Regions from separate parts of the Paenibacillus septentrionalis genome, predicted to be linked through region 1. Evidence: riboswitches for the same ligand, from Rfam matches in the RefSeq annotation. Region 1 holds a riboswitch; each other region holds the start of a gene.
What was found. A riboswitch is a leader RNA that binds a small molecule or an ion and turns the genes downstream of it on or off. The one in region 1 is predicted to bind thiamine pyrophosphate.
Positions count from the first base shown of each region.

Region 2: another riboswitch for thiamine pyrophosphate. It lies ahead of ACFP56_RS02550 (ECF transporter S component); the one in region 1 lies ahead of ACFP56_RS09475 (ThiF family adenylyltransferase).
Region 3: another riboswitch for thiamine pyrophosphate. It lies ahead of ACFP56_RS01190 (ABC transporter substrate-binding protein); the one in region 1 lies ahead of ACFP56_RS09475 (ThiF family adenylyltransferase).

Region 1 is NZ_JBHSTE010000003.1:226,162-236,127, forward strand. Features, by position in the region: gene ACFP56_RS09435 (ribulokinase) at 1-1,407, opposite strand, end outside; gene trxB (thioredoxin-disulfide reductase) at 1,787-2,710, shown strand; gene ACFP56_RS09445 (DUF2269 family protein) at 2,808-3,254, opposite strand; gene thiD (bifunctional hydroxymethylpyrimidine kinase/phosphomethylpyrimidine kinase) at 3,279-4,082, opposite strand; gene thiO (glycine oxidase ThiO) at 4,210-5,337, opposite strand; gene ACFP56_RS09460 (thiazole synthase) at 5,357-6,133, opposite strand; gene thiS (sulfur carrier protein ThiS) at 6,139-6,336, opposite strand; gene thiE (thiamine phosphate synthase) at 6,320-6,970, opposite strand; gene ACFP56_RS09475 (ThiF family adenylyltransferase) at 6,991-8,001, opposite strand; TPP riboswitch at 8,080-8,189, opposite strand; gene ACFP56_RS09480 (acyl-CoA dehydrogenase family protein) at 8,329-9,507, opposite strand; gene ACFP56_RS09485 (LacI family DNA-binding transcriptional regulator) at 9,632-9,966, opposite strand, start outside.
Region 2 is NZ_JBHSTE010000001.1:545,504-555,469, forward strand. Features, by position in the region: gene ACFP56_RS02535 (DUF4179 domain-containing protein) at 1-506, opposite strand, end outside; gene ACFP56_RS02540 (RNA polymerase sigma factor) at 499-1,044, opposite strand; gene ACFP56_RS02545 (LOG family protein) at 1,214-1,798, shown strand; TPP riboswitch at 1,858-1,969, shown strand; gene ACFP56_RS02550 (ECF transporter S component) at 2,049-2,618, shown strand; gene ACFP56_RS02555 (ABC transporter ATP-binding protein) at 2,640-4,175, shown strand; gene ACFP56_RS02560 (energy-coupling factor transporter transmembrane component T family protein) at 4,187-4,957, shown strand; gene ACFP56_RS02565 (TRM11 family SAM-dependent methyltransferase) at 5,053-6,018, opposite strand; gene ACFP56_RS02570 (zinc ribbon domain-containing protein) at 6,035-6,463, opposite strand; gene ACFP56_RS02575 (uracil-DNA glycosylase) at 6,554-7,219, shown strand; gene ACFP56_RS02580 (hypothetical protein) at 7,397-7,744, opposite strand; gene ACFP56_RS02585 (DUF445 domain-containing protein) at 7,823-9,130, opposite strand; gene ACFP56_RS02590 (DUF445 family protein) at 9,127-9,966, opposite strand, start outside.
Region 3 is NZ_JBHSTE010000001.1:235,241-245,206, forward strand. Features, by position in the region: gene ACFP56_RS01145 (hypothetical protein) at 1-371, shown strand, start outside; gene coaD (pantetheine-phosphate adenylyltransferase) at 499-1,017, opposite strand; gene rsmD (16S rRNA (guanine(966)-N(2))-methyltransferase RsmD) at 1,097-1,690, opposite strand; gene ACFP56_RS01160 (N-acetylmuramoyl-L-alanine amidase) at 2,034-2,822, opposite strand; gene ACFP56_RS01165 (glucosaminidase domain-containing protein) at 2,797-3,564, opposite strand; gene ACFP56_RS01170 (TatD family hydrolase) at 3,739-4,530, opposite strand; gene ACFP56_RS01175 (ABC transporter ATP-binding protein) at 4,616-5,374, opposite strand; gene ACFP56_RS01180 (ABC transporter permease) at 5,374-6,147, opposite strand; gene ACFP56_RS01185 (thiamine-binding protein) at 6,137-6,436, opposite strand; gene ACFP56_RS01190 (ABC transporter substrate-binding protein) at 6,469-7,488, opposite strand; TPP riboswitch at 7,739-7,848, opposite strand; gene ACFP56_RS01195 (glycosyltransferase) at 8,037-9,116, shown strand; gene ACFP56_RS01200 (hypothetical protein) at 9,282-9,716, shown strand; gene ACFP56_RS01205 (YdcF family protein) at 9,840-9,966, opposite strand, start outside.

The DNA.
Region 1 (9,966 bases):
AGCAATTTTAATTTCACGATTCGTAACATCGGCATAAATTTGCATCAGCAGCTTATTTTTTTGCGGCAAACCGCCACAAGCGTACAGCTCATCTACGTTTACACCGTTCGTATGAAACGCCTCGATGATCTTTCGTGTTCCGAAAGCAGTTGCCTCTAGCAACGCCCGATACATTTCCCAAGGCTTGGTCAATAGAGTCAGTCCTAGCATCGTACCCGTAAGATTGGTATCAACTAGTACAGAGCGGTTTCCATTCCACCAGTCAAGCGCAAGCAGTCCGGATTGACCAGGCTTCAATTCACTTGCTTTACGTGTCAAGTAGACATGGATATTTTCTCCAGCTTCTTCCGCTTCTCGTCTTGCATATGCTGGTACGCATTCTTCAACGAACCATTCGAAAATATCGCCTACTGCCGATTGACCTGCCTCATAGCCATAGTAACCTGGAATCATGCCGTCCTCAACAACACCGCACATGCCTTCCACTTCCCGCTCTTCTTCCCCAAGCAACAAATGACAAATGGACGTCCCCATTGCCATCACCAGCTTGCCCGGCGTTACAACGCCAACTGCCGGAACAGCAGCATGCGCATCTATATTTCCAACCGCAACCGCTGTTCCTGGCTGCAAGCCTATTTTTGCTGCCATGGTCTCAGTCAGTTCGCCCGCTTTAGCTCCAAGTGGAAGCACCGCACCGCGAAGCTTTGTTGACATCAGCTTTTCCAATCGTGGATCAAGCGCCTTGAAAAATGCCTCTGAAGGATATCCCTCTTGTTTATGCCAGTTTGATTTATAACCAGCGGTACAGCTATTACGCACAATAGTGCCTGTCAATTGACCAACAACCCAATCTGCTGCTTCTACGAATTTATCGGCTTCCTCATAAATACTTGGCGCTTCATTTAATATTTGCCATGTTTTAGCGAGCATCCATTCTGACGAAATCGTTCCACCATATCGCCTAACCCATTTTTCTCCTCTTGCAGCGGCTACTTCATTAAGTGCATCGGCTTCTGGCTGAGCAGCGTGATGCTTCCATAGCTTCACCCATGCATGAGGATTGTCTATATGCTGCTCTAAAAAGCAAAGCGGCGTTCCTTCAGCCGTAACCGGCAGCATTGTACAAGCAGTAAAGTCAATGCCAATTCCAATAACATCCTCTGGAGCAATCCCTGTAATTCGCAACACTTCGGGAATCGAACGTTCCAGCACTTCTATATAATCCTGTGGATGCTGAAGCGCCCAGTCGTGCTCAAGCTTAACGCCTGAAGGCAGCTCTTCATCCATCACATGATGGCGGTAAGGCGTAACGTGATCGGCAAGCTCTTCCCCATTTGACAAGTCAACAAGTACAGCACGGCCAGATTGCGTACCGTAATCGACACCAATTGCATACTTTTTATTCATCGTTTTCTCCCCTATTATCTCTAATCCATTCCAAAGACACCGCTTACATTTTCTTATAGATTGCGCATAAACAGCATTTAGCACGTGCAATAGTTACACACATGATTACAATTTTCTTTATTATAGCTTGTACCATCAATATTCACCAGCTTTGTTAACCGAAGCGAATAACGATATGACAAACTACACCACCGTTGTATTAAAACAATCCTATTTCATTATGATTTTTGTGTATATCCTACTCCCATTATTCAAACCTTAAATGATATGAAAGTTGTATGAACTGTGTTGACATCCGTTACAGTTTATTATACTTTAAAAGTACAATAACTGTGCATTGTTAATTACAGTTAAATTATAGATATCGGAGGAAACCATCGTGTACAAAACTGTCATTATTGGAACGGGTCCTGCTGGACTGACTGCTGCGATTTATCTTGCACGTGCAAACATGTCACCTGTTGTAATCGAGGGCTGGCAGCCTGGCGGACAGCTGACAACTACAACAGAGGTCGAAAATTTCCCTGGGTTCCCTGAAGGTATTCTTGGCTCTGAGCTGATGTCTAATATGCGCAAGCAGGCTGAGCGTTTTGGTGCTACATTCAAAACTGGCTCTGTTAAAAGCGTTGATTTCAGCAAACGTCCTTTTACACTTGATGTAGAAGGTCTTGGCGAGGTTGTTGCAGAATCCGTCATTATTTCTACAGGCGCTTCTGCCAAGTATCTTGGCATTCCTGGTGAGCAGGAAAACATCGGACGCGGCGTTAGTACTTGCGCGACATGTGATGGCTTCTTCTTCCGTGGAAAGAAAATCGTTGTAATTGGCGGCGGAGATTCTGCGATGGAAGAAGCGAACTTCCTAACTCGCTTTGCATCATCCGTTACGATCGTAAACCGTCGTACAGAGCTGCGTGCTTCGAAAATTATGCAGGATCGTGCACGTGCCAACGAGAAAATTGACTGGGCGCTTAATCGGACTCCCGTTGAAGTCGTTGCCAGCGGCATGGGCGTAACAGGTGTGAAGGTTCGCAACAACGAAACAGGTGAAGAAGAGCTGATTGAAACTGATGGCGTATTTATTGCAATTGGACATACGCCAAATACAGGCTTCCTTGGCGGTCAGGTTCATACTGATGCCAACGGCTACATTCTTGTTAAGCCTGGCACGACCTCCACGAATATTCCAGGTGTTTTTGCTTGCGGAGATGTTCAGGATACAACTTACCGCCAAGCGATTACTGCTGCAGGAACAGGCTGTATGGCGGCGCTTGAATGCGAACGCTTCTTGGAAAACGAGGAGTAATATCGTTCATCAAGTATATTCTTGATAATTAAGTATAAAATAGCGATAGCCTCTGCAATGGGTGAGCCCATTGGCAAGAGATGCTATCGCTTTTTTGCTAAAACGGCTTTGTAATCATTAACACAATAATGACTAAAAAGATCGCATGTTCAATACGCTCATAGAAGAAAAGCTTTCTAGATAGCGTGTAATATTGCTCGGGAATATGTTCACCCACATGCTCGTTCAGTAGACGCTTAATCGGACGCGAATGCGGTGACAGCACAAGCGGGCCAATCGCTAACGCGATAATGAACAGAATTAAACTCGTTATATACCATCCACTGGTAAATAAATATGGGCGCAGTATCCCCATCAAAAGCCCTGAAATCAACAGCAATGAACCACCGACCATAACGAGAATGTGTATTCGGTGTCTAATATAATAAACGTGCCTCAGTTCGCTCATAGTGCTGGCTTTGGTCACAATATAGGTCAAGATAAACCCTGGTCCCATACCTATAATGGCAGAAACAATATGCACAAATACAAGTACATGATACACCGTTATCGACACCTCTAATCTACACTAACAACTTTTCCTTTTGTATGCCCAGTGATTCGTTGGACCGCGACCATGACCGATTGCAATCCCGCCTTCAATTGCCGCTTGAATAAATGCTTTCGCCTGCTCTAGTGCTGCCTTGAGCTCCAATCCAGAGGCCAAGCCTGCTGTTAATGCAGCTGAAAAGGTACACCCCGTGCCATGCGTATGCACCGTATCAATTCGCTTGCCTTCCAGCTCGTAAAAATCACGTCCATCATACCACAGATCTGTAGCCTTCTGCTCATCATCGTCATGACCACCCTTGATAATGACGTGACGAGCTCCGAAAGCAGCAAGCTTGCGTGCTGCCTCACGTTTGTCCGTTGCACGTTTTATACTCAAGCCAGTCAGATGCTCTGCTTCTGGAATATTCGGTGTAAGCACCTCCGTTAGTGGCAGCAACTCGGTGATGAGCGCATGAATCGCTGACTCCTGCAATAATACTGAGCCACCCTTCGCGATCATAACGGGATCAACCACCACCTTCGTCCATCCATACTCACGGATCACAGCTGCAACTGCCTGAATAATGTCACTGCCAAACAGCATTCCTGTCTTAAGCGCATCTAACCCAATATCACTGCCAATCGAGCGGATTTGTGTTACGACCGCATCTGGCGTTGTTGGGTAGACAGCCTGAACACCTGTTGTATTTTGAGCTGTCAGGGCTGTGATCGCCGACATGCCATATACACCAAGCTCCTGAAAGGTTTTCAGATCGGCTTGTATGCCTGCACCTCCGCCACTATCAGAGCCTGCAATCGTTAAAGCACGCGGCAACGACAACGTACTGTCTCCTACTGCGCAGTGCTGACGTTGCTCCGACTGATTAGTTGTTAGCTCATCCCTACTAATGGTGATAACCTCCCGTTAACGTCTGTACGACAATATTTTTCTATGCCAGCTTCTAGTATTAGTGAGATTGCGCAAGAGAGAATCTTTCGGGTGAAAATGCGATATTATATGCCGCAACGTCCTTCTGCTCTGCAATATCCGATATGAGCTTCGCCGTAGCAGGACTAAGCAAAATACCGTTGCGATAATGTCCCGCTGCCAGTAAGATGCGCGACTTTTCTCCGCTTAGCCTCCCTATCAAAGGCATTCCATCCTGTGTCGAAGGCCGCAGCCCTGCCCAGCTATGAAAAGGCTTCATACCATCTAGCGCTGGAAAGATATGCTTATTCCAGCGTTTAAGACGCTCGATGCCCTGCTCTGTCACATTCGTATCAAAGCCTGCAACGTCCTCAGAAGCCCCGCACACAAGAGAACCGTTTTCTTTGCCTACCACGTACCCCTGACTGCTGAACACCATATGATTGACAGGGTGGGCCTTTCTGTCATACGCGCAAATTTGACCACGAATCGGGTAGATTGGAACAGACATCCCGAGCACCTCTGTCGTTTGCTGTGCCCATGCGCCCGAGCAGACAAGCAGTTGATCACCGCCGAATATACGTCCATCTGCTGCCCTGACCGTTACTTCATTGTTCCACTCCAGCAGCTCGACTTGACCTACATGCTCGTAAATGCGAACGCCAAGATTGCGGCAAGCCTGTTCCAACGCGAGAACATAATCAGGTGCGTACAGATGGCACTCCTCCGGGGTATATAATGCCGCTCTAACCTGTCTGGATAGCAAGGGCTCTAATTGAAACAGCTCGTCGCCCTCAATGATCCTGCCGGTAGAACCATACTTACGCTGCCAATGCAAGCGTCCCTCTAGCACAAGCAAATCAGCATCATGCTGTACCACATACAGACTTCCCGAGCTCGTATATTCAAACGACATGCCTGAGATTCGCTTGACCTCCTCCTGCCAATTCGCATATAGCTGGAGGCTGTATAGACATAATTGAAAAAATTCATCCGGACCTTCAACGTTCTCTGAATAGGGGGCAAGCATGCCCGCCGCTGCGCCAGAAGCTTGACCACCGCATTTATGCTGCTCCAGCACCACAACCTCGAAGCCCCTTTGTCGCAGCTCAAACGCACAAGACAGACCAATAACGCCCCCGCCTATTACCATAATCGTATTATTCATCTCACGCCCAACTTTCCTGCTAACTCAGCTTAAATGCGTCAAGCCCGCTGCTAGCAGTAGCATATTTCTTCTTCGGAATACGTCCTGCCAAATATGCAAGACGCCCTGCTTCAATCGCTTTTCGCATAGCCTCCGCCATACGTGCTGGATTACGCGCCTTTGCAACAGGTGTGTTCATGAGCACGCCCGACACGCCCAGCTCCATAGCCTGCACGACATCGCTTGCTGTCCCTAGCCCTGCATCGACGATAATCGGCACCTTCGCTTCTTCTACAATCAGACCCACATTATATGGATTCAAAATGCCCATCCCTGTGCCAATTGGCGAAGCGCCGGGCATAACTGCTGCTGCCCCTGCTTCCTCCAGCCGCTTACATAGAATCGGATCATCAGATGTATAAGGCAGCACCGTAAAGCCCTCGCTAACCAATATTTCAGTCGCCTTTAAAGTTTCGATCGGATCAGGCAGCAGCGTTCGCTCATTGGCACTTATCTCAACCTTAATCCAATCGCTTAACCCTGAAGCGCGAGCTAGTCTTGCTATTCGCACAGCCTCATCAGCTGTTCTTGCGCCAGACGTATTCGGCAGAAATTGAAATTGTCCTGGCTCAATATGCTGCAGGATCGAATCGTCCTCCGCTCGCTCCAAATTAATTCGACGAATCGCGAAGGTTAGCACTTCAGCCCCTGAAGCCTGAATTGCCTCCTGCTGCACATAGGGGTTCGGAAACAAGCCTGTTCCGATAAAAAATCTGGAGTGCAGCGTACGGTCACCTATTTTCCATGTATCCAGCATTTCGTTTACCCTCCTCCTACAAAATGAACCAGCTCAATCTTCATGCCAGGTCGTACAAGCGTATGTGTCCATTGCTCCGACACCAGCACCTCGCCATCGGCTTCTACTACAATCGGTTTGCCGGACAGCCCGAAGTGCTCGACGATCTCCTGTATCGTCTTCACCTCAAGCTGCTGAGTTGTGCCATTAATGATCAATTCCATGAGCTTCCCTCGCTTTCGCTGTGTCTAGCTTGCTTAAAAACTCCCGACAAGTCCGCTGAATATCTTCACTGCCGACAATTTCACTGACGGCACATATGCGCGTTGCGCCAGCCTTTATAACCTGATCGACGTTATGCAGCTTAATGCCGCCTATTGCCACGAACGGGATGTTGATCGTACGCGCCACCTCCTGCACATAAGAGACGGTTACCGGGGCTACCACATCCAGCTTTGTCTTTGTAGGAAAAACAGGCCCAACACCGATATAATCCGCTCCATCCCGCTCCGCTTGAATAGCTTCTTCGATCGCATGCGTTGAAATCCCAATTATTTTATTGCCCATTTTGCGCCTTGCTTCAGTGAGCGGCACATCTCCTTGTCCGAGATGCACACCGTCCGCGTCTACCTCTAAGGCGATATCAATATAGTCATTAACGATAAAGGTAACACCATATTGAGCGGTCAGTTCACGCAAAGCAGCGGCTTTCTTCCTGATCTTGGCCAAATCTCCTGATTTGTCTCTCAATTGAATAATGTCAGTCCCGCCTAATATTGCCTGTTCCATGACCTCAAGCATCGATTTGCCTGGATGAAATTGCTCTCCTGTAATCGCGTAAAGTCTAAAATCCTTCACTTGTGAACCCTCCTTCTTTCTTACATACCGATGTATCTGGCATAGATCGTCTTTGCACGCCCCAGATCCTCCGTACCCTGTACGAGCACTCTTCCATCTGCAAACAACACTAGACGTTCACCTTCGGGAAGCTCTACCTTCAGTAAATACGGATTGAATCTAACAGCACTCGCTACGCCTTCCAAGCGTTCCTTCCACATGCTTAAATCATGACTTGCATGACTAGTAAACTGTACTGTTTCTCTACCGCACAGCGTGATGATCATGTCCTGCTCCTGCTCCTGCAAGGCTGGATATTGCTTCGTTCCGCAGCACGGGCAGTTAAGGCGCGGTTTGTTGAACTTCATTTCATAGTAATGGTTATGCCAAATATCGAATGTAACGACACTTCGCCTTTGCTGCTCCGCTGCATCAACAAGATATTTGAGTGCTTCTACCGCTTGATAGGATGCGACCATATCTACGACGGGGGCAATGACGCCTACCGTATCGCAGGTCTGACCAGCGCTGTCGGCAGACTGAATAAAGCAACGCAGACAAGGCGTCTTGCCCGGAATAAACATCGCACTCATACCGCGAGAGCTGACTGCGCCTCCATAAGCAAAAGCAATTCCCTGCTTCCAGCATGCATCGTTGAGCAAATAACGTGTTTGGAAATTATCCGTTCCATCGAGCACCAGATCGATCCCATCAAGCAGTGCTTCAACGTTGTGAATGGAAACATCTGCAACAATCGATTCCAGCTGAACTGAAGAATTAATTTTGCCAAGCTTGCGTTCTGCTGCCACTACCTTTGGCAGACTTTGACTTGCATCGTCTTCGTCGTATAGCATTTGGCGCTGCAGGTTGCTCTGCTCCACATAATCGCGATCAACCATTCGTACGAAGCCAACTCCAGCTCGCACCATATGATTGGCTAATACCGTACCTAATGCACCCATGCCGATAATACAAACTGCACGTTGCTGCAGCTTTTTCTGTCCCGCTTCGCCAATCGGCTGAAAAAGCATTTGCCGCGAATATCGTTCCATCTCCCGTCTCCTTCCATTGGAATATTAAAGAAATTAAGCACAAAAAAACCATTCGAGAACTTTAAAGTTACGAATGGTTACAATTCGATAAAAATTCTCTACGCCAGCATTACCTGGATCAGATTAACGGTCAGAAACATACGGTTTCTATCTCAGCCGGACTTCATCCAGCACCCGTGTATCAATATGAAGTTACCAATACTATAAATGATGTGTTTTATGTTGGCAACCGCTTAGTTATAAAAAGATTAGAATGATCGTTACATGATATTTGTCCAGATACCTATCTAAACATTTGGCAAAAAGGCATTCGTTTAATCGATTGAATTAACTACGCTCCTGTTCCAAATCCGTGATCGCCATCTTCCCAAGCATTGATAGCACAGCATCCTCCATCGGCGGGTTATGTAAGCCAAATCGCACATCCCGGTACAAGCGCTGCAGCGGGTGATCGAGTGCAAGACTATGTGCTCCTACAATACGCATCGCTTTATCCACCACCGAGAGCGCAGCCTGCATAGCTGCAACCTTCACTGCATTCAGTTCAGGAATAAGCTGCTCTGGAGACAGCACCTGCTGATCCCATCTGGAGGCAACACTATATAAAAAGTGGCGTGCGGTTTGCAGTTCAAGCTCTATCTGGCCTAGCTGCTGCACAACATTAGGCAAATGGATGATCGATGTCCCCAAGGAGTTAGGATGATAATCATAAGCAAATGTTATCGCTTCTTTTCTTGCAGCAAGTGCAATACCTAGATAACTGGCAGGGATATGCAGCAAATGAGGAGCAGCAGCTTGCACTTTCCTGTGTGGAAGAATTTGCATGAGGGCTGCAGCAGGCAATGTTACGTCCTCCAATACAAGATCATGGCTTGCTGTCCCACGCATGCCAACCATATTCCATGTCTTTTCAATGCGCACTCCTGCTGTATTCCGCGGAATCTTAAATTCTGCAGTATCCTCGCCCATGCTTACTATGACAAGAAAGTAATCCAACACAGGCGATAGTGTCGTAAATGTCTTTCTGCCATTCAATATATAGCTGCCATTCTCAAGAAGCTCAGCTGTCGCTTGCGGCTTTCCACCGCGAGTCGGACTGCCGGACGCCCTTTCCGTTACAGCACGGTTAACAATTGCTTGTTGCTTCACAACCTGCTCATTCATTTCTTCGAGTGCGGCAGGTGACCATGCCTTGTTATAATTGAGCTCAAACATCACACTTAGGTGCCACCCTACGCCTAACGCAATGGCTGCATCGCCCTGCGCCAGTCGCTCCTGGTAAAGCAACAGCTCATACAACGAAACGCCTTGACCTCCTGCTTCTTTCGGGACTGTGTATGAAAAATATCCTATCTTGCGCAACGCCTCAATATGCTCATAAGCAAAATCATGCTCCGCATCCACGCGATGTGCTTCCTCGACAAAGCTGTCGGCAAGCTTGCCTATTGCATGTAACCGTTCCTGCTGCTCGCTTGTTAGCACAAACATATCATCCAATCGCTTCATTCTATTGCCCTCATCTTTATTTAAATTAGGTTGCTACAGCTTTTGTTGTAAAACAAGCGTCTGTCAGGTTTAGATGAGCAGACGCTTGTTAATGCTTTCGTATACAATAGCTTTCTTTATAGTATTACCATTTACACGGCCCAGTAGTTTCTCTTTCAACCACATCAACCGACAGTGATACTTTGCGCTGCGGAATATGGTTGCCATCGATTTGGTCGAGCAGCATGGTAACCGCTGCTTTACCCTTCTGTACGATATCCTGAGCGACAGTCGTCAAAGTTGGTGATGTATAGTTGGAAATGAACAAATTATCGAAGCCTATGACAGAATACTCCTCAGGCACCTTCTTGCCCAGCTCCTTCATTCGCTTCAATACCCCCATTGCGCCAACATCTGAAAATGAAAACACAGCTGTTACATCAGTAAGCTGCAAAATACGATCGACAGAGCGATAACCTC
Region 2 (9,966 bases), on a different contig from region 1:
TCCGTTGCATCCTCGTTCAGCATAGCAGTTCCACTTATCATCCGCGAATTGGTAAAAAACCCTTTAATGTTGTGCGGTCTAAACTGACTGCCACTCGTTTCGCCCAGGCCATCTTCATTAGATAAGGTGTAATACAGAATCAATTGATTAGAATCTGCCATTATGCCATCAATCGTTAACTCCGTCCCGTCCAACAGTTGAGTCGAGATATTGATCACCTGTCCCATTCCTTGCTCATTTAATTCCTGTAGCGTGCTGTTGAATAACCCATCAAATCCAAGCAGCTTTTTGCTATAGTAGGCTAACGCATTATAGTTGCTGCTCAAAACGACTAGACTAAGTACGATCGCCGCGGCTGCAAATTTCCAGAGTGCCGGCCGCTTTTTCGCTGTTCTGGAGGGAAGCTTGTCGAGTGCATTTCTTAATCGCATGTCCATATCCTCAGGAGTCTTTAGCGCTTGCAGCTGCTCACGCTGCTCATGTAATCGCTGATCGATTTTATCCAAATTGACCACCTCCATATCGCTCTTTTAATTTTTTTAATCCTTGAAAAACTCTTGATTTCACTGTACCGACTGACGTATTAGTTATACTCGCTATCGTTTCATAGTCTAGATCATGCCAATACTTCAATTGAATCGCCTCTTTTTGATGCTCATTCAGTGAAAGCAGCATCTGATCCATGTCCATTTGCTGGTCACTTTTCTTATAAGGATCGTAGGATGCTGCAGCGAGCTTGACATCTTGTCCTTCCAACAGGAGATCATCCTGAAAAACCAGCCTATTTCGCTGCTTCAGCATACCTTTGCACGTATTGACCAGTACCGTCTTGCTCCAGCTGTAAAATGCTTTTTCTGATTTTAATTGATCTATTTTTTCATATAGAATAACAATCATTTCCTCCAGTGCATCCATTGCGTCATGCGGATTTCCCATATAGGTGTAAGCCAGACGGTAATAAGCATCCTTCTCTGTCATAATTAGCTCTAGCAAGGACTCTTTGTTTCCTTTTTTGGCCTGCTTCACCAGCCGTACTACGTTCATGCCTTCACCTCTCTTTTATATAAGAGTATTAAGCCGTGCAAAAAGTTCATTTTATCTCATAATTTTAATACACGTTCTAAAATTAAGCTAAAAACACTATATATAGGCCTTTTAGTTGTATGATATACTATATTTTGTTTGTACACAAAAAAGGAATAGAGGGAAATTAATGAAAGCAATTGCGGTTTATTGTGGTTCGAGCGTTGGCGCCAGCCCGATTTATCGAGAGATGGCCGTTCAACTAGGCAAGGAGCTTGTGAAGCGTGGGCTTACACTCATATACGGCGGAGCAAAGGTTGGCATTATGGGTGTCGTGGCTGATACTGTGCTGGAAGGCGGCGGAGAAGTAATTGGTGTCATTCCATCCTTGCTTGAGCAGCGAGAAATTTCACATCAAGGGCTAACGAAGCTTTATAACGTTGAAACGATGCATGAGCGCAAACAGTTGATGATCGAACTGGCAGACGGCTTTGTTGCTTTGCCAGGCGGACCCGGCACAATGGAAGAGTTTTTCGAGGTGTTTACATGGAGTCAAATCGGCTTGCATCAAAAACCATGCGGCCTGCTCAATATCAACGGCTACTATAATCATTTAATTTCATTTTTTGAGCATATGCACCAAGAGAAATTTCTTGCTGAAAAATACTTTGATATGAAACTAGTCGCTTCGGAGCCAGCCGAGCTGCTGGACTTATTTGATAAGTTTGTCCACCCAGGGGTAAAAGAGTATCAGTCTCAATCACCGACGTTATAAATTTGTGAAAATAGTATTGTATTATTTATTAATATATTGTAAATTAATCAAAGTTGCATATTGAACCGTCCGGGTGCTTGTGGAATCAGGCTGAGATAGTAGCTAGTAACCGCTACTGACCGTTGATCTGAACTGGATAATACCAGCGTAGAGAATGGTGTTTAGAAGAGGGATTTTCTGACCGTCTGCGTGTTTCCAGACGGTTTTTTTTTGCTTCTAAACATAAATCCATATTAAAGGAGATCTATGCATGAAAAAGTTACAGCTAGTTGATATCGTAGTTATTATTGTTATTGGTATTGTATTTGGCGTCATAATGAAATTTTGGGATGATCTATACAGCGTAGTTAAGCCCATGCTTCCAACTCTGCGCCAGCTCATTTATGGCATGTGGTTTATGGTTGGACCTTTCGCTGCTCTACTTATTCGCAAGCCTGGTGCTGCGCTGTTAGCAAGTCTTGCTGGTGCAAGTCTATCTGCCATTGTTGGCAACGGCTTTGAAGTGTTAATGTATGGTTTTATTCAAGGTTTGGGGGCAGAGCTTGTCTTCCTCGCATTCCGTTATCGCAAGTACTCGATTGCTGTTGCCGGTTTAGCTGGAATCATGTCCTGTGCTGGCGGCTTCCTGCTTGATCTGAGCTACGGGTATGCAGACCTTGAAGCATGGGCCTTGATTGTCAAGTACGGCTTGCGTGTCATTAGCGCATTTATCTTTACTGGAATCTTTGCTTATTATATTGTGCAAGCACTAGAGAAGACGAAAGTGACATCATTAATTCGCCCAATTGATGATTCTGAAATCGAACAGCTTAAGCAATAGAAGGATGAAGGAGCCAACCGCATGTCAACCACAACAGCATTAAGTGTTACGAAGCTTCGTGCCAAATACAGCGGTGAGAAGCAGCTTGTGTTTAATGATCTTACCCTAGCGATCCCTCAAGGTCAAAAATTGCTGCTGCTTGGACCAAGCGGTTGCGGAAAATCAACCCTTTTACAAATTATGAGCGGCATTGTTCCCGATGCTGTTCAAATGCCGCTTCATTCGGAGCATATAACGAAGCCCAGTAACTGGGGCTTCGTCTTTCAGGATCCTGACACTCAATTTTGCATGAGTTATGTCGATGAAGAATTGGCATTTGTGCTGGAAAATCTGCGCATACCTCGAGAGCAGATGGAGTTACTTATGAATGAGGTGCTCAATCAGGTGCAGCTTAAGCTGCCTGCGCTGCATACTCCAATAGCAGAGCTTTCACAAGGAATGAAGCAGCGCCTTGCACTTGCTGCGGTACTCTTGCTGAAACCAGATGTTGTGTTCCTCGACGAGCCTTCAGCCTTGCTTGACCCTGAAGGCAAGCTGCAAATATGGCAAGCCATCCGTCGAACGCTTTCCAACCACACTGTAATTGTTGTAGAGCATCATATCAATGGCATTCTTGAATGGTTTGATCGTGTTGTCGTATTTAATCGTCAAGGTGACATTATAGCAGATGACCAGCCCAAAGTTGTATTTGAACAGCATAAACCTTTTCTCATGCAAGAGGGCATTTGGTATCCGAATATATGGGAGGAGCATTTTCAAGCCCTCCCTAATTCGGCTATAGCTCCATTATTGGATGGTGTGGATCATCGGCCTACATTGCTTGAACTCGAAAATTTTTCGATTGAACGTGGCGGCTTCCGTCTGCATGTAGATTATGCCGCTGCCAAACAAAGCGACTGGATCACGATCATTGGGAGAAATGGAGCTGGCAAGAGCACATTGCTCTACGCGCTGGCTCGTTTGTTAAACAGCAATGGAAGCTATCGCATTTTAGGTGCGGAAGCCACGGATGACATTCCAGATTCGATTAGTTATGTATTCCAGAATCCTGAGCTGCAATTTATAGCAGATCGGATTATTGATGAAGTAACGCATTCCTTACAAGTGAAGCATGCCAGCATTGAGGGCGAAGCTACTACTGATCAAGCACCAGAATCGCGAGCAAACCATTGGCTCCATCGGCTGCTGAAACCAAAACGTAAAAACAAAACTGCGCCAAAGGAACAGCTAATTGCTGAAGCCTCCCAAGCGCTAGAGCAGCTTCACCTGAATGTTCCATATGAACGCCATCCATATGAGCTGAGCATCGGGCAAAAACGAAGGTTAAGTGTGCTGACGGCACTTGTTGAGAAACGCTCTATTATTCTATTGGATGAACCTACGTTCGGTCAGGATGCCCGAAGCACGTTTGTGATGCTGGAGTGGCTGGCTCGCTTGCAAGCAGCTGGCATAACCATCATCATGGTCACGCATGATGAGCAAATTGTAAGACGTTTTTCAACGCAAGTATGGGAGATCGATCAGCAAATGCTGACCGTAACATCCCGAAAAAGATAAGGGGGCAGATGATGAACAACGTTCTGAACTGGTTTACACCTAGCTATCAAACCTGGCTGCATCGCTGCAATCCTTCTTTGAAATTTTTAATCTTATTCGCCATTATGCTGTTTGTCTTTTTTAGCCGAGCGCTTGAGCTTTATATCGGATATATCGTATGCCTTAGTATATTGCTTTGGAGCAGCTGCGGCTTCCCTATACGAAAAATTGCATTGCTCCATATCCCTATTCTGTTCTCAAGCTTATCCTCTGGTATTAGCTTAACGTTATTTGGACGAGGAAATGATGTACTGTGGCAATGGTGGATCATAAAAATATCAAGTGAAAGCATTCATTCTGGCATACTAATCGGTACAAAATCATTGTTGATCGGGATTATTGGCTTACTGCTGCTGTTGACCTCACCGCCAGTCAAGCTGCTTTATTCCTTTATGCAGCAGCTTAGATTCCCTGCCAAGTATGCGTATGCCTTTCTTGCCGGACTGAGACTTGTACCCTTTATGATAGAAGAGGTCCAGCTGCGCAGGCGTGCATTGCGCATCCGTAGAGTTCAACGTCCTACAGGCATTACAGCGGTATATACAACAATTAAGCTGTACAGCATCCCGCTTATTGCACAAGCCATTCGTCGTGCACACCGTATAGGCATCGCGATGGTTGCCAAGCAATTCAACCAGCAGCGAACCTATTATTATATCACAGGATTTTCTTGGCACGATGCAGCATTTGTTATCTTTGCGCTGGCTTGCACCTTTGTTACGATGCTTTTTACCGCGCTATGAGAAACAGTCCTCCTGCTTTTTGCAGCAGCCTTGCAGACGTTATATATAAAATGCCTCAACTACTCAAGTACTGCACTTGAATAGTTGAGGCATTTTTATGCTTGTTCACGATCAAATTGAACGAGCCATACATCTCGCTTGAAATGTGTTTTTTGTACATGTCCAACATCCAAGATCGTAGCTCCGATTGCATTCAGCTCCTGTTCGATCGGCTCTACCGATACGATAACGGCTCGTTTTGCTATGCGTGATAGCGCAAGCAGCATCTCTCTACGCTCTGACTCAGGCAATACCGAGCAATGATTATATGGCAAATCCAGCACGGCAACATCATACGTCTCTTGCAGCAGCCGCATATCGGCAATCTTGATTATACATTTCATGTCAAAGGCCGCCATATTCTCTCTTGCGCCAACCACGGCAAGCGGATTAATGTCGTAACCTTCAACGTGCAGCCCTTGATCAATAGCCTGTAGCAGCACGGTGCCGATTCCACAGCAAGGATCAATGAAACGAATCGAAGAATCAAGCTGTGGAACGGCAATATTTACAATCGCACGCGCTACCCTCGTACTAAGAGCAGTTGAATAATGACGAGGCTTGCGATCATACTGCTGCCAGGTTCCATGGTGAGGCTCATAGCTGCCAACCAGCCATTCCCCCTCCAACTGAATGATCCCTAGCAGCAGCTCAGGCTCCTGCAGATTGACATTCCCACCGACTATAGTGCCAAGCTCCCGCTCCATCCTCCTGCGCTGTTCATAAGGGAACCTAGTCGCCTGACCATTTAAAATCGTTTCAACAGCGACCATTTTGTAAGTCTTCTTTGGCTTCAGTACTTTGGCTTGCTGAAGCAACGCATCATAGCTGCCTGCGCTAAGCCAGACGTGAAGCCGATACTTCATATATGGACTTCGCTGCGCTGATATGTCCAGCCTGCTTTCAACCACCGCAGTGGATTGATGCCAACTAGCTTCCTTGCCAAACAGCTGTCTAATTTCAAGACTGCAAAGCGACAGCTCCTGCTCGTGGGCAATATATCGGTAAATAAAGCGCGTCATTTGCTCGTTGTCGCTCTTATTCATCATCACGCGAAGAAGGCTTTGGCTGCTTCGGCAGCTCGATATAGGTTGGCTCTATCGTGCTCCGCTCTTGTACGATAAAGCTGTTTCCACAGTGCGGACATTGCAGGGCATCAATCGGATTGCTGCGTTGACATGCCGGACACTGCTTCTCATCTGATAAATTTGTAATTTTCAGCAGATTCTGCTCAATTTCCGTTTTAAGCATAGAGATCTTCTCCAGTTGATCGCTAAAATAAGAAAGCTGCAGCTCCTGACCCAGTTCTGCTGCCAATGTTACTTTTTCGCCTATTTCCTTGTACAAGCCATTAATTTCATTCTGCTTGCCAACATTAATTAATTTCAGCCTGTTGATCTCGACAAGCACCTTTGCTTTCATGCCCGCTTCTGAGACACCACTTTTTAATTTATCAATAAAGCTCAAGGCAATCGCTCCTTTACTTCCTAATAGGGTTGATTCTTATTGCCTGCTATAGTATGTTCAAAGTAGATTTGTCAGGAGGGATTACTACCTATGCAGCTTCCTAATAATGATTGGGGAAAACTACTAGAGCCAGAGCTAACTAAACCATACTATAAGCAACTACAACAATATATTATAGCAGAGTATAGCTCATCCATCATATATCCTAAGCAGCATCAAATTTTCCGAGCATTAGAGCTTACGGATTATGATCAAACTCGTGTTGTTATTCTTGGTCAAGATCCATACCACGGCGAAGAACAAGCTCATGGCCTTGCCTTCTCAGTTGAGCCACCTGTATTGCCACCGCCTTCACTTAAAAATATGTTCAAGGAGCTGGAGCAAGATCTCAACATCCTGGCACCACAGCATGGCAATCTTGCGAGCTGGGCAAAGCAAGGTGTCCTGCTGCTTAACACTGTTTTAACAGTGCGGGCGGGCGAAGCAAATTCCCATCGCGGAAAAGGATGGGAAACCTTTACGGATAGAATAATAGAGCTGCTGAGTGAACGAACGCAGCCGCTCATTTTCGTACTATGGGGAAAGCCGGCGCAAGCTAAAAAGAAAAAAATTGCATCGCATCACATCATTATTGAATCCGCTCATCCTTCTCCACTTTCTGCCTACCGTGGATTTTTGGGAAGCAAGCCATATTCAACAATAAACGAGCATCTGATTCAGCTCGGACAGCAGGAAATCGACTGGCGCTTAAATTAGCCATTATCCCTTTAAAATATCGGGTTTGACCTAATAACCAGATTGGGCAACACAAGCGATGTAATACCATTCTATAAATGATTCGCCGGCAAGTAACGTACTTTTTCGCATGTCTGCATTAAACCTAAAAAGTCTGGCTAACCAATGCGCAATCATTGGATTAGCCAGACTTTTTCATTATTTTTTGTCTATAATAAGGGCAACCTGCTGCTTCACTGTGTAGGTATCCTTTAGCTGCTCTTCCTTCAATGCCCCAACTCGAATTAAGCCCGTTATTTTCCCTTGATCGGGCTTGGACAGCATCCGCCACAGCTCCGGATCAGGGAGCGCATTAAACAGCAGCGTCTCATGGTATTCCTTCCGTTCGGATTGAATGAGCCTTACACGATACGATCCAACAGTTTGCTCGGTTACACTTTCACTATTCATATGTTGAACAATTTGCTCCTTCAGCTCTGCAAGCTCCTGTTCAATCGCTTTATTTTTTTGCTTCAATTGATAATAACGACTAATTAGCTTATTCATTTGATCCCTCCTTTATGGACAATCATATGAATAAACTTGGATGAACATTCCAATTGCTTGCAAGCTTTCCTCATTAACTTACCGCAACATATCAAGCAGCGGCTGATACACGCCATGCAGCAAACCATACAGCAGCGCACCAATGACAGCACCAATTAACGCACCGTTAACGCGGATTCGCTGCAGATCTACATCGACCTTACTCTCGATAAATTCGACTAGGCGCTCCTCCGAAAACGTATCGAGCGTGCTGCGTACAATTTGTCCAATTACAACATGCTCCTTTTCGATAAGATGATGCATAAAACGTTTCAGCTTTTCCTCTACAAGCGCTTTGGACAGCTCATCAGACTTAAACCACAGCCAGTATTGATGCAATAATCGAGCAAGCCATTTTTGCAGCTGAGAAACATCACCTGCTGCCTGATCACTAGGCTTTAGCTGCTCTAATAACGACTGCATCACCTGCTGTAGAAAAGGTGCAATTGTCAGCTCCTCCAGCAGCTGACTCTTCCAGCGCTCTAATGCTGCTTCTATATGTTCCTGCTCTAACAGGGCAGCAAGTTCTCCAAGCTGATCGCGCAGCAGCAATCGCAGCTCGTGATCATGATCCTTCAGCTGAGCAAGAAGCAATAGCAAGTCGCGATAGATGACGTCAGCCGCATCATCAAAGTTAACCGCATCTGCCGCTTGTGCGAAGGAAAACAGTGCCTTAGTCAGCCAGCTTCCGCCTCCTTCGCCCAGCATTTTATCCTTCTCAGATTCCAGTAATCGCTTAATTGCTGGCTTAACATCGCTTTGCAGCACTCGTTTTTGCGCTGCATCAATGAGCAAATCAATCAGCTGCTGGTCATAGCCCTTAGCCATCATCGCGCGCAAGCCTTTACTTGCCAGAGGAGCGAGCTTCGCTTGACCTGCGGCCATCATTAGTCGCTGCTCGATCTCGAGAGAAGCCGTTTCAGTTCTTACATTTCTCAAGACAACAGGCAGCAGCTTTGCAATTAGCTCTTCAGCAAGCTTTAAGCTCCACTTTTTTTCGCCCCAAGTGATGAGCAGCTCAGTAAAATTCACCTTGGCTAACTGTTCTTCGATCATTTCCTTATTAAGAAGCTGTTCTTCCACCATATAGACGATGCCTTCTACCAGCTTATCTCGATTTTTTGGAACAATTGCTGTGTGAGGAATCCAGCGCAAGCCTAACGGATGGCGAAATAATGCAGACACGGCAAACCAATCTGCGAGCGCCCCTACCATCCCGGCTTCTGCTATAAATATGAGCGCTTTGGTCCACCACGGGTGATCGAGCTGCCATTGCAGCATGAGTGCAATGGCGAACAGCAAAGCAAGGGCCGCTAAACTAATATTGGCTCGTTGTCTCATTGTCATGCGAGCACCCCTCCCAACGCGAATTGAATCAAAAACAGCAGTAAGCCGATCAAAGCCCCGACTAGTGTACCATTTAGACGGATATATTGAAGATCCTTGCCTGCCTTTTCTTGTACAAGCGCAATTAGCTGTTGCTCATCAAATTGCTCCAGCTTCTCTCTTACCAGTCTCCCGATATAACCATGATTGCGTTCTATAAAGGAGGTCAGAGATGTGATGACATACTGATTGAGCTGCTCGAAAAGATCATGCTGCTCTCCTAAGCGGTCGATCAATTGATCCAGCTGCTGATGAAGCCAGCCAGTCAAGCTCGGCTGCTGTCCTTCTAACGCTGATTGGTCCAGCTGCTCAATAAGCGACTGAATCATTACCTTAACGCGCTGCTCATCCATTACTCCGTTCACAAGAGCCATTCCCAGCTTTCGCAGGCGCTCATCCCACAGCGTAGCCTCCTCAGTCTGGTTCTCCCAATCTGCAACAAGCTCCAGCAATGAAGCTCTCATCTTCTCAATCCACGCATGCTCTCCCTTCTCGATAGCCGAAAGCGTGCTGGAGGCCGTCTGCATTACTTTCGCTGTAAGCTCATCTGCATTTAATCCAGCTATCCCATTAACGAATTGACGCCCTTTTTTATTGTTTTCATACGAACGCAGTGCTGTCGCGATAAACTCTTGAACGAATTTTGTCACTTGCTCCTGTGCAATGAATTGCTGAAGCTGCCTAGCCAGTACCGCTATAATTTTAGAATCATATTGCTCTCGTATTAGCCATTTGATAATTATGCCTGCAAGTACTGTTGGGTGTGTACTATTCATTCCTTGTTTAAGCAGCCGCTT
Region 3 (9,966 bases), on a different contig from region 1:
CGAATATCGCCCTTGTATTAGCACTGATAGCAGCTTGTCTCAGCTTCACTGGCATTAGCGGCTTGCTGCAGGTATCCTACTATACCTATAAGCAAAAAGAGATCAAGCTTTTACCTTTTATCAGCTATCGACTTATGCATGCTGCTGCGAGCTTTGCACTGTTGCTTCTGCTATGGAAGCCTTTTACGAACGTCTGGACTGCAACTATGGGCTCATCGGATAGAACGGTATTTGAACAACCTCCAGCTCAAGGCACTGCACTTCAGTGGAGCAGCCTATGGCCCTCAAGCTTAATGCTTTGTATGGCTCTCGCAGCTCTGGTCATGATCCTTCAGTTGATCTGGCAGTACTCACGTCATCGCAAAGCATAATAGAAGTTGGATCTTAACCGCAAGGCGCACTTCATTTAAAGAACTGGTTTCGATTTAAAAGTGAACTGCCCGTTTTTTGCACCAAGCAGGCTGCAGATCAACGGGCAGTTGGTTTATGCTCGATCATTTATCGCAACGGCTGTTCAGGACCACATTTTTCTCTTAATCGGCGCTCTACTTCGGGCGGCACCATTTTAGACACTTCACCTTGAAAATTAGCAATCTCCTTGACGATGCTGGAGCTTAAGTACGAATACTTTGGATTGGTCATCATAAATACAGTATCAATACCCTCATCAAGCATATGATTGGTGGAAGCAAGCTGCAGCTCGTATTCAAAATCTGTTACTGATCGTATACCTCGAATAATGACACTTGCATGCTTCATCCGCATGAAACGAACGAGCAAGTCGCGGAAACTGTCTACTTCTACGTTGGGAATATCCTTTGTTACCGCACGCAGCAGCTCCTTGCGCTCCTCTACTGAAAACATCGGATTTTTGCTTGTATTGTTTAGTACAGCAACAATTATGCGATCATACTGCCGAGCTGCCCGATGAATAATATCTAGATGTCCATATGTAACAGGATCAAAACTGCCCGGATATACAGCAACCCGTTCCTGATGATGTGTGATGTTTTTCATAGTATCTCTCCTACCTCTATGGGTGCTTTTTGAAACAAATCAATTGTTGCGCCGTAGACTCGTTAGTTCATGCTTCGTTTTATGATTGTTGCGAATCCTTTTCTTCCTGCACCTCTTGCTCAGATATATGTCGATAAATTGTGACCGCGATTTCACCGTATTGCGCATGCCGCTGCTGCATCAGCTGTCCGATGCATTCAGGGTAATCTACCTTGGAATCATGTTCTATAACTACAACAGCTTGCTCAGCAATCAACTGCAACTCCAGCATGTTCAGGAGCCACTGATCCATATCCTCCATGCGATAAGGCGGATCTAAAAAAATGAGATCGAAGGCTTGTCCTTTTTTGCCTAGCACTTTCAACGCACGTGCTGCATCATTACGATATATTTCAAAATCAGCGGAAGCACCTGCTGCCTGTACATTGCTGCGAATGACATCGATGCTTTGCTTCTCTTTATCTATGCTTATTACTTTGTCTACGCCACGACTCCATGCCTCAATGCCAAGACCTCCAGTACCTGCAAAAAGATCCAGTGCCAGGCCTCCGTCGAAGAACGGACCAATCATGCTGAAAATTGCTTCCTTTACTTTATCGGTCGTTGGTCTCGTTCCTTGTCCCGGAACAGCTTTTAAGGGCCTTCCCTTTGCTTTTCCAGCTATTACTCTCAATGTATGCCCCCCTTAAGTGCTCATCTTTTTTATCGTACCATACTACGTTTCCTGATGAAAGATAGCTTCCCACAAGTTATTCGAAATAAAAAGTTAGGCATCTATGTATAATTCATGTTAAATCCGATCACAATATACTCATCGGCGTCTTTGATGTCGTAGAAAACCGTGTAGAGGACTTACGTTTCCCCATAAGCTCTTCATCCGGTTTCTCCTCTCCCATTTTTTTGGATAGAGGCCCTAGCAATAGGGCCTCGCTATTTTTTTAACCTCGTTCACGCTTATTTTGATCCCCTGTAAACTGATTTTCATCCTAGCATTTCATCACTGATCCATTTAGCTCCTAGCCTGAAACTGGCTCCTGACCACTTGCCTTGCGAAGCTCGTTAGCCAACCGATTGAATTCCCTTCTTGCTTCCCTGTCCGATGTGGCCATATAAGCTGCACTTAAAAAACGTATAATTTTATTTGCATCTTCTACCGTCATCGTAACCCCTCCATTATCAATGATTTGCGCGTCATCATCAGCTTGATCACTCACAGTGCCGCCACCGCCTCTAAGCTCATTCAAGCTCTGCGACACTCTATTTACAAAGCTGTCCCAGCCTGACCAATTGCCATCAGCATTCATAATTCTTGGGCAGTTTTTGCCACTCCAGTCATAATGCCGTCGTAGTCGATCCGTCCCCCAGTTCCGCTCGAGCAACAGTTCGGCTACAAGCTGTGCAGCACGCTGCAGTGTCCGCTCATAGTTTCCGCTTTCGCAGATTTCAATTCCGATTGAGGTTCGATTTCCGCTAGATGATCGACTGCCGTCACCCGCATGCCATGCCACCTCATTTAGCGGAATAACTTCAATCGCCTCCCTATCATCCACGACGATATGATAAGATGCTGTTCTTGTGTTGAGTTGGTTCGTCAACCAAGCTCTTTCATTGCGTGCAGTACTGGATGGATTGCCGGTATTGTGTATCGTAATGGTTGTTGGCTCCATCCTTGTGCCTGGTCTTCGGTTATTTGGCGTCGTTCTCGGTATATGATCCACTCGATAATTCACATCCATCTTTCCACTTTCCTCCTCGTCCCAGTTCTTAAAGTCTACATAGTTAATGGACAAAAAGAACTTTAGCATTGGAATCCCACTCTAATGCCAAATTTATATGGCGTGCCAGCTCTCGTGCGGTCGCGTAGCTGGTACCCCTTGCTAATCGAGTTTCCAGTTGTGCACCGTTCACATACACATTGCCGTCTCTCCAAATAACCCTTGCTCCAAAATGCTCAGCCACACTTCTTACAGGCACATAATTCGTACCTCGCTCATAATATGCTGGGCCAAAAAATTGTTGATTCACATATATCGGAACTATTTCTGCCCCTTCAAACACGTCTGGAATAACAAGCGGAGGAACCGCGTCATATCTTTCCAGTTGATATTGTCTGATGAGCGCCATAATTTTCGACGCATAATTCGGATCGGTTGCATATCCGGCAAGCCTCATCTGTTCAGCCTGCTCATACGGAGTTGTCGCCGTCCTTACTCTGCTGTAACGGCTGTTCATGAACAACTCATCCTGATCCTTGAAGTAATGATATAGTGTGCGGTATGCGCGAAACGCTGCGCTTTCTCTTACTTCCTGACCGCCGCGAACTTCCCAGGTTCCTCTCGTTACCGATTCCCCGCGCCAATAAGGAGTTAGCCTTCCGCTCCCTACCTTAATCCCTCCAAGATTATTCCATGCATGAATGACTCCACCTGTTTCTAGTAAGCTTTGAGCCAATCGAACAGATGGTAGAATCGGAGAACCCTGCTGACGGACAAAAACAATGACCGGTGCAATCGTATCGAAAAATTGCTGCCTTGATAATTCTGCCATGCCTGTTCTCTCCTTTTCTATAGATTTTGACTCTAGTATCTCTACTATTTATGCTGCTAACCTCTCAACGGCAACGGCGTATGTCTCGGCAGCCTCACAATCCGCCTAAAAAGACAGAAGAGGAGCCTGCAAAAACGTCTTGCTTTTGCACGCTCCTCTTCAATAGCCACATCTTTACAGCCTATATAGTTTTTTGCTGTTATGAAAGAGCTGATCGGCAACAACTTCACTGCTCTTGCCCAATATAGATGCGATCTTCTCAACAACCTGAACAACCATCGCAGACTCTGTCGATCTACCTTGAAATGGGCCTTCATACGGCCATGGTCCGTCTGTTTCAACCATCATCAGCTCCAGCGGATACTGCTTGACCAAGGTTTGAATTTCAGGTTCATAGCAAACATCAGGTGTAATAGAAATATAATACCCTTGCCTGATCATGGTCTGAATCGTAGCCTCATCGCCCTTGAACCAATGAAAATGGGCACGTTCCATCTGATGTTTCTGGAGCAAGCTACAGGCAATAGAAGCATCCTCATACACCGCATGCAGCACGATCGGGCAATCCAGCTCTTTGGCAAGGATAATAAATTGCTCAAGCAGATCTACATATGGCTGCAGCTTGAACGGCTCTCCTCGCTCCTCATACTCCCGCCTGCGATAATAGGGAAGCCCGACCTCTCCTATTGCAAATCGTTCGTTGCGGCTTGCACGCTCGCGAATCCACTCAATAAGGCGATGCAGATCTTCAGTTTTCGGCAGTGGCTGCTCAGGATGAAAGCCATATGCAGGCATAATGAGTTGTCCGTATTCAGCAGCAAGCTCGCACGTCACTTGTGACGAGGATAAATTCATTGATACCGCTACAAGATGTTTTAGACCCATCGCCTTCGCACGTACCAGATGCTCGTTGCGCAGCTCTTTTTCATATTGATCCAAATGAATATGTGCATCTACAACATTCATGCGTATTCCCCCTATTCTTCACTTACCGTTTTGTCCCTTAACAACAGCCCTGTATGCTTACAAAATTATAAAAAAGGCGCAGGCGTTAGCCTGCACCTGGAGCTTGAAGCTGTTCATAAATGCTTTGCTTTAATTCATTAAAAATTGCTGAGCTCCAAAGCTCGCTGCTTCTCGGTCGATCGAACGGAACGATGATCTCATTAATAACCGTTGCCGGATGACTCGACAGCACCATGATACGGTCCGAGAGGAGCAGCGCCTCATCAATGCTATGTGTAACAAGCAGAACAGAACGGCGATTCTGCTCCCATATCGAGAGCAGCCATTGCTGCATGTGCAGCCTCGTTAACGCATCGAGCGCTCCAAACGGTTCATCCAGCAGCATTAGCTTTTGCGGAGACAGCAGTGCACGCAAAAATGATACACGCTGACTCATCCCGCCGGAAAGCTTGTACGGATAAGCAGCGCTATATTCACCAAGACCTACTCGCTCCAGCCACTGCTCAGCCTGCTGAAGCGCATCCTTTTTATCAGCTCCCGCCAGCTGCAGCGCCAATGCAACATTGCGCTTGACGGTATACCACGGCAGAAGGGAAGCTTGCTGCGGCATATAGGCGATATGACCGCGTTTGCCGGATATATTCTGCCCATCAAGCCAGATCTCTCCTGTATCAAGCGGCATTAAGCCGCCGATAAGCTGAAACAGCGTCGTTTTCCCGCTGCCGGATGGTCCAATAATTGAAACAAATTCCCCATCATGCACGGTTATATCAATGTCTCGGAGCACCTCATGCACTGTCCCGCTATTGACAAATGATTTGCCTACTCCTTTTAGCTCCAGCATTAAGCCGCCTCCTTTCTCGGTCGCCAGCGAATGCACATGCGCTCAATAAACGAGACTAGCCAAAACAACAGCAGGCTCGTCATAACGATGAGCAGCACCGCAGCAAAAACTCGCTCCGGCATATAACCACGGGAGGATAAGATCATAAATCCGCCTAAGCCGACCTTCGGAGACAGCCACTCTGCTACAACTGCGCTTAGCACGCTATAGGAGGCTGCTATTTTCAAGCCACTGAACAAGCTGCTTAGCGAGCTCGGCAGTTCAAGATGGACAAAGGCTTGCCAGCGGCTGCTGCCGATCATCCCCATATAATTACTTAAACTATAGTCAATCTGTGCCAACCCGCCCAGCATCGCGATGCAAATTGGAAAAAAACAGACCAATACGATCAGCAGCACCTTTGGCATCATGCCAAAACCAAGCAGCATCGTTAAAATCGGTGCAATAACAATGACTGGAATGTTCTGCGATAAGATAAGTACAGGGTACATGGCCCGACGCACAATCGGAATAAAATGCAGGAGCATCGCCAGCAATATGCCACATAATGCGCCGCCCATAAAGCCCAGCAGCGTGAGCTGCATTGTGGCAAGCCAATGCTCCATCAACCTTGACCAGCTTTTGACCATTTCTGCCGCTACTCCGATCGGAGAAGGGATGAGCCAGCTATATACGAGCTCAAAACGCACAATCAGCTCCCATACGATCACGATTAACAGCAGCATAGCCGCTGGCGGCCAAATACTGCTCCAAATTCGTTTTTTACTGTCCATCCGGATATTTCTCCAGCAGCTTCTCCATCGATGCTCCCTCTGGATTATAGGAAATTTTAATTTGTGAAAGCGCACCTGGACAGCCCGCTTCAATCATCGCTTCATGCATACGCTGTACAACGTGAAGCAGCTGCTCAAGGTCTCCCTCCATTGTCGTTTCCAGCGGTGCTACACGATACGGCAGACCTGATGCTTTAATAATTGCAATCGCTTGATCAACATAAGGAATTACACTTTCCCCATTGTTTGTTTTCGGGATCATTTGAATGCTAAGTAGCGCGTTTGCCATTTTCCTCACTCCTGTCTTTGATTGACTCAAACTTATTGCGGTAAAAACTCGTTCGTAAATGCATCTTCAGCTACAAGCTCGCCTTCAAGCAAGTCGTTTGTGTACATCCAATTTGCATAGCCTTCCCATACAGAAAGCTTTTGCTCACCCCAGCGCGGCGCGTCGTCCTGATAAAGTGGGCTCAACCACTCTTGACTCGCTTTAACAAGCTCTTCATTCAAGTCCGGCTCGGCTGCAATCAATACATCTGCCGCTTCTGCTGGATGTTCAATACTGTACTGATAGCCTTTCGCTACCGCTGCAACAAAGCTGCGCACCAGCTCTGGCTCGTCAGCAATCATCGTTTCTCCTGTTACAAGCACAGGTGTATAGTAATCCAAATTTTCATTGTAGTCCTTCATATATATCATGTTCAAGTCGACCCCGCGCAGCTCTGCCTCGATCCCAGTCCACGCGTAGAAGATCCATGCAAAATCAATGTCGCGCTCTACTGCCGCAAAAAAGTCACTATTGCCCATGTTCACGATTTCCATTTTGCTATAATCCGCTTCAGCTGCAAGCATCAATGATTCGATTGTTGCTTGCTCGATTGGAGAGCCCCAGCCGCCGTAGCGCATGCCTTCAAATTGCTTAGGCGTTTCAATGCCTTTTTCCTTTGGTGAAGCAAAACCTGATGTATTGTGCTGAATAATAGCTGCCAAGGATACAACTGGCAACCCTGCTATGCGAGATAGCGTTACATTTTCCTGATAGCTGACGCCGAACTCTACGTTCCCTGCAGCAACATGTGCATCGGCCCCGCCATCAGCAGGAGCTATAATTTCAACATCCAGTCCATTTTCTGCAAAATATCCAAGATCTCTCGCCACATAAATCCCTGTGTGGTTCGTATTCGGTGTGTAATCAAGCATCAACTGCACCTTGCGTAGCTCGTTCTGAGAAGCTGTTTCCTGGTCAGTTGTTGTGTTGCCTTCCTTTTCTGTGCTCCCGCATGCTGTAAGCATGGCCAGCAGCAGTAATGCAGCAATCCATTTCATTCCTTGTGCCTTCATGTCTTCTCTCTCCATTTCTGTCTGTGTTTGATCGTCCAATTGGACACGCTGATTTTATAGGTATATAAAAAGGCATTCTTCGCGAAGGAAGAATGCCTGTAACCTTTAACGTTCAGCCTGTTCATCCTGCTACGAACAGCTTGCCACGCTGTGGTAGTGTTCATGCAGACGGATGAATATCATTTCGTGTGCCTATGCCCTTGCTTTGTTCAACAAGACAAAAAATAAACGGGCACAGAAAACGGCAGCCAGTTAATGAGATGCACATTTCCTACGCTGGAATTATCCAGATCAGGTACGGTCGAGAACTGTCCAGTTCTCCTCTCAGCCAAGTTCATCTTAGCTCCCGAAGTGTCGTATTCAATTGGTAATCTATCGCCCATTATAGCAAACGCATCATTATTTGAATACCCCTAAGGTCAAAATAACGCTTTGTCCTCGCCGCCGCTTTCCACATTGGTCTTGAAAAAGCATGGTAATCGTTAGAGCTGTCTAGCACTTTTCATATAGTTGACTAATAGACTATACAAGACTTGTGATAAAGGGTGATGGTATTGATTACGATTAGTCTATGTATGATTGTAAAAAATGAAGAGGATGTACTGGCTCGCTGTTTGGAGAGTGTCAAGGACGCCGTTGATGAAATGATTATTGTAGATACTGGCTCGACAGATCGTACGAAGGAAATTGCTGCCTCCTTGGGAGCGAAAGTTTACGACTTTGAATGGATTAACCATTTTGCAGCGGCTCGCAATTTCAGCTTCAAGCAAGCTACCTGCGACTACATTCTTTGGCTGGATGCAGACGATGTACTGCTGCCCGAGGATCTGAACCGCTTAATCGAGCTCAAGCAGCGTGATGATTTCAACTATGATACCGTAACGATGAAATATCATCTGTCCTTCGATGAAAACGGCAATCCAACCTACAGCTATCGCCGCAATCGACTAGTGAAGCGCTCCATGAATTTTGAGTGGTTCGGTCCAGTTCATGAATACTTGGCTGTGTACGGAGCGAGCTACCATTCTGATATTGCTGTGACACATCGCAAGGTTAGGCACGCCTCTGATCGCAACCTGAATATTTATTTGGCACGATTGGAGCAGGGCGAAGAGTTTACGCCGCGTGATCAATTTTATTTCGCTAATGAGCTGCGTGACCATGCACGATACGAGGAAGCGATCAAATGGTATGACGTTTTCCTGGACGGAAAAAAGGGCTGGGTTGAAGACAATATTGCGGCTTGCTCTCGCAAATCATTCTGCTACGCAGAGCTGAAACAGAACGACCTCGCTATTCGCAGTCTACTGCAAACGCTCGAATATACACCGCCAAGACCTGATTTCTGCTGTCAGCTTGGCAATTTGTTTTTGCACCAAAACCGTTACAGCGAAGCGATTTATTGGTATTCCCAAGCGCTGTCTACTTCTATGTATACAACCGATATGAGCTTCCATAACCCCGCTACGGCTACATGGCTGCCTCATTTGCAGCTGACAGTCTGCTATGATCGTATCGGCAATACTGAAAAGGCGGTATTGCACCATAAGCAAGCAAAGGAATTGAATCCAAAGCATCCAAGCGTGAATTACAACGAGAACTATTTCAAAAACAAGGGTGTCCTGTAGTTAGCTCCTGATCATTAAAAGATCATAGTGCTCTCAACATTAACGGCTGCTGACTTTTTGTCTTCAGCCGTTTGTTGGTTTCACCCTAGTACCTTTACGACGTGCGCAACCTGTGCTACACTCAATTAATCTTACATATTTTTACTTATGCGAGGTGAATGTTTGATGCGATTTATAACAAAAGAAAATGTATACGTGATGTCTCTATTTGCGTGCTGTCTCGTTATTAACGTTATCCTCGCTTTTCCGATACGTTCTATTGGTTTATTCACTCTATACGTACTCGGTGCGATCGCGATTCTCAATGCCTTTCTCTGCCGCTATGTGCTTATTGTCAACAACGATACGATTAGCTATCATACGAAGCTGCTGGGCTGGAGTTTATATAAACGCTCCTTTTCTGCTGAACAAATTGCCGCGCTGCATTTTCGCCGCTTTCATGTTTCTCAAAAATGCGTCCACATCATCCCGTATGAAGGACGGAAGCTCTCACTTCGATTATTTAAAGGAAACGGATGGCTGCAGGAGCTGGAGCAGTTTGCAGTGAGAAATGGCATTGATGCCGATAAAAGCGACGACTACCTCTTTATCGAGCAGTAGATGAATTCTTATCATTTCGTCTAATTGCCATGCAGTCTTGCATGCTCTTGCTCCTACCGTTTGATGTGCTGCTTCATGCGAGCAATAGCGGCAACGATCCATTTTGAGGGAAAGCCGATATTTCTATTTAAACAAATACTTATAGTATGCTGGGAATTCTCGTATTATAGAGTAAATATCCCTTAACTCAAAGATATTGGCATGAGCTGAATACACTTCTTCCATGTCCATTTTTCCAAATGCTAATTTC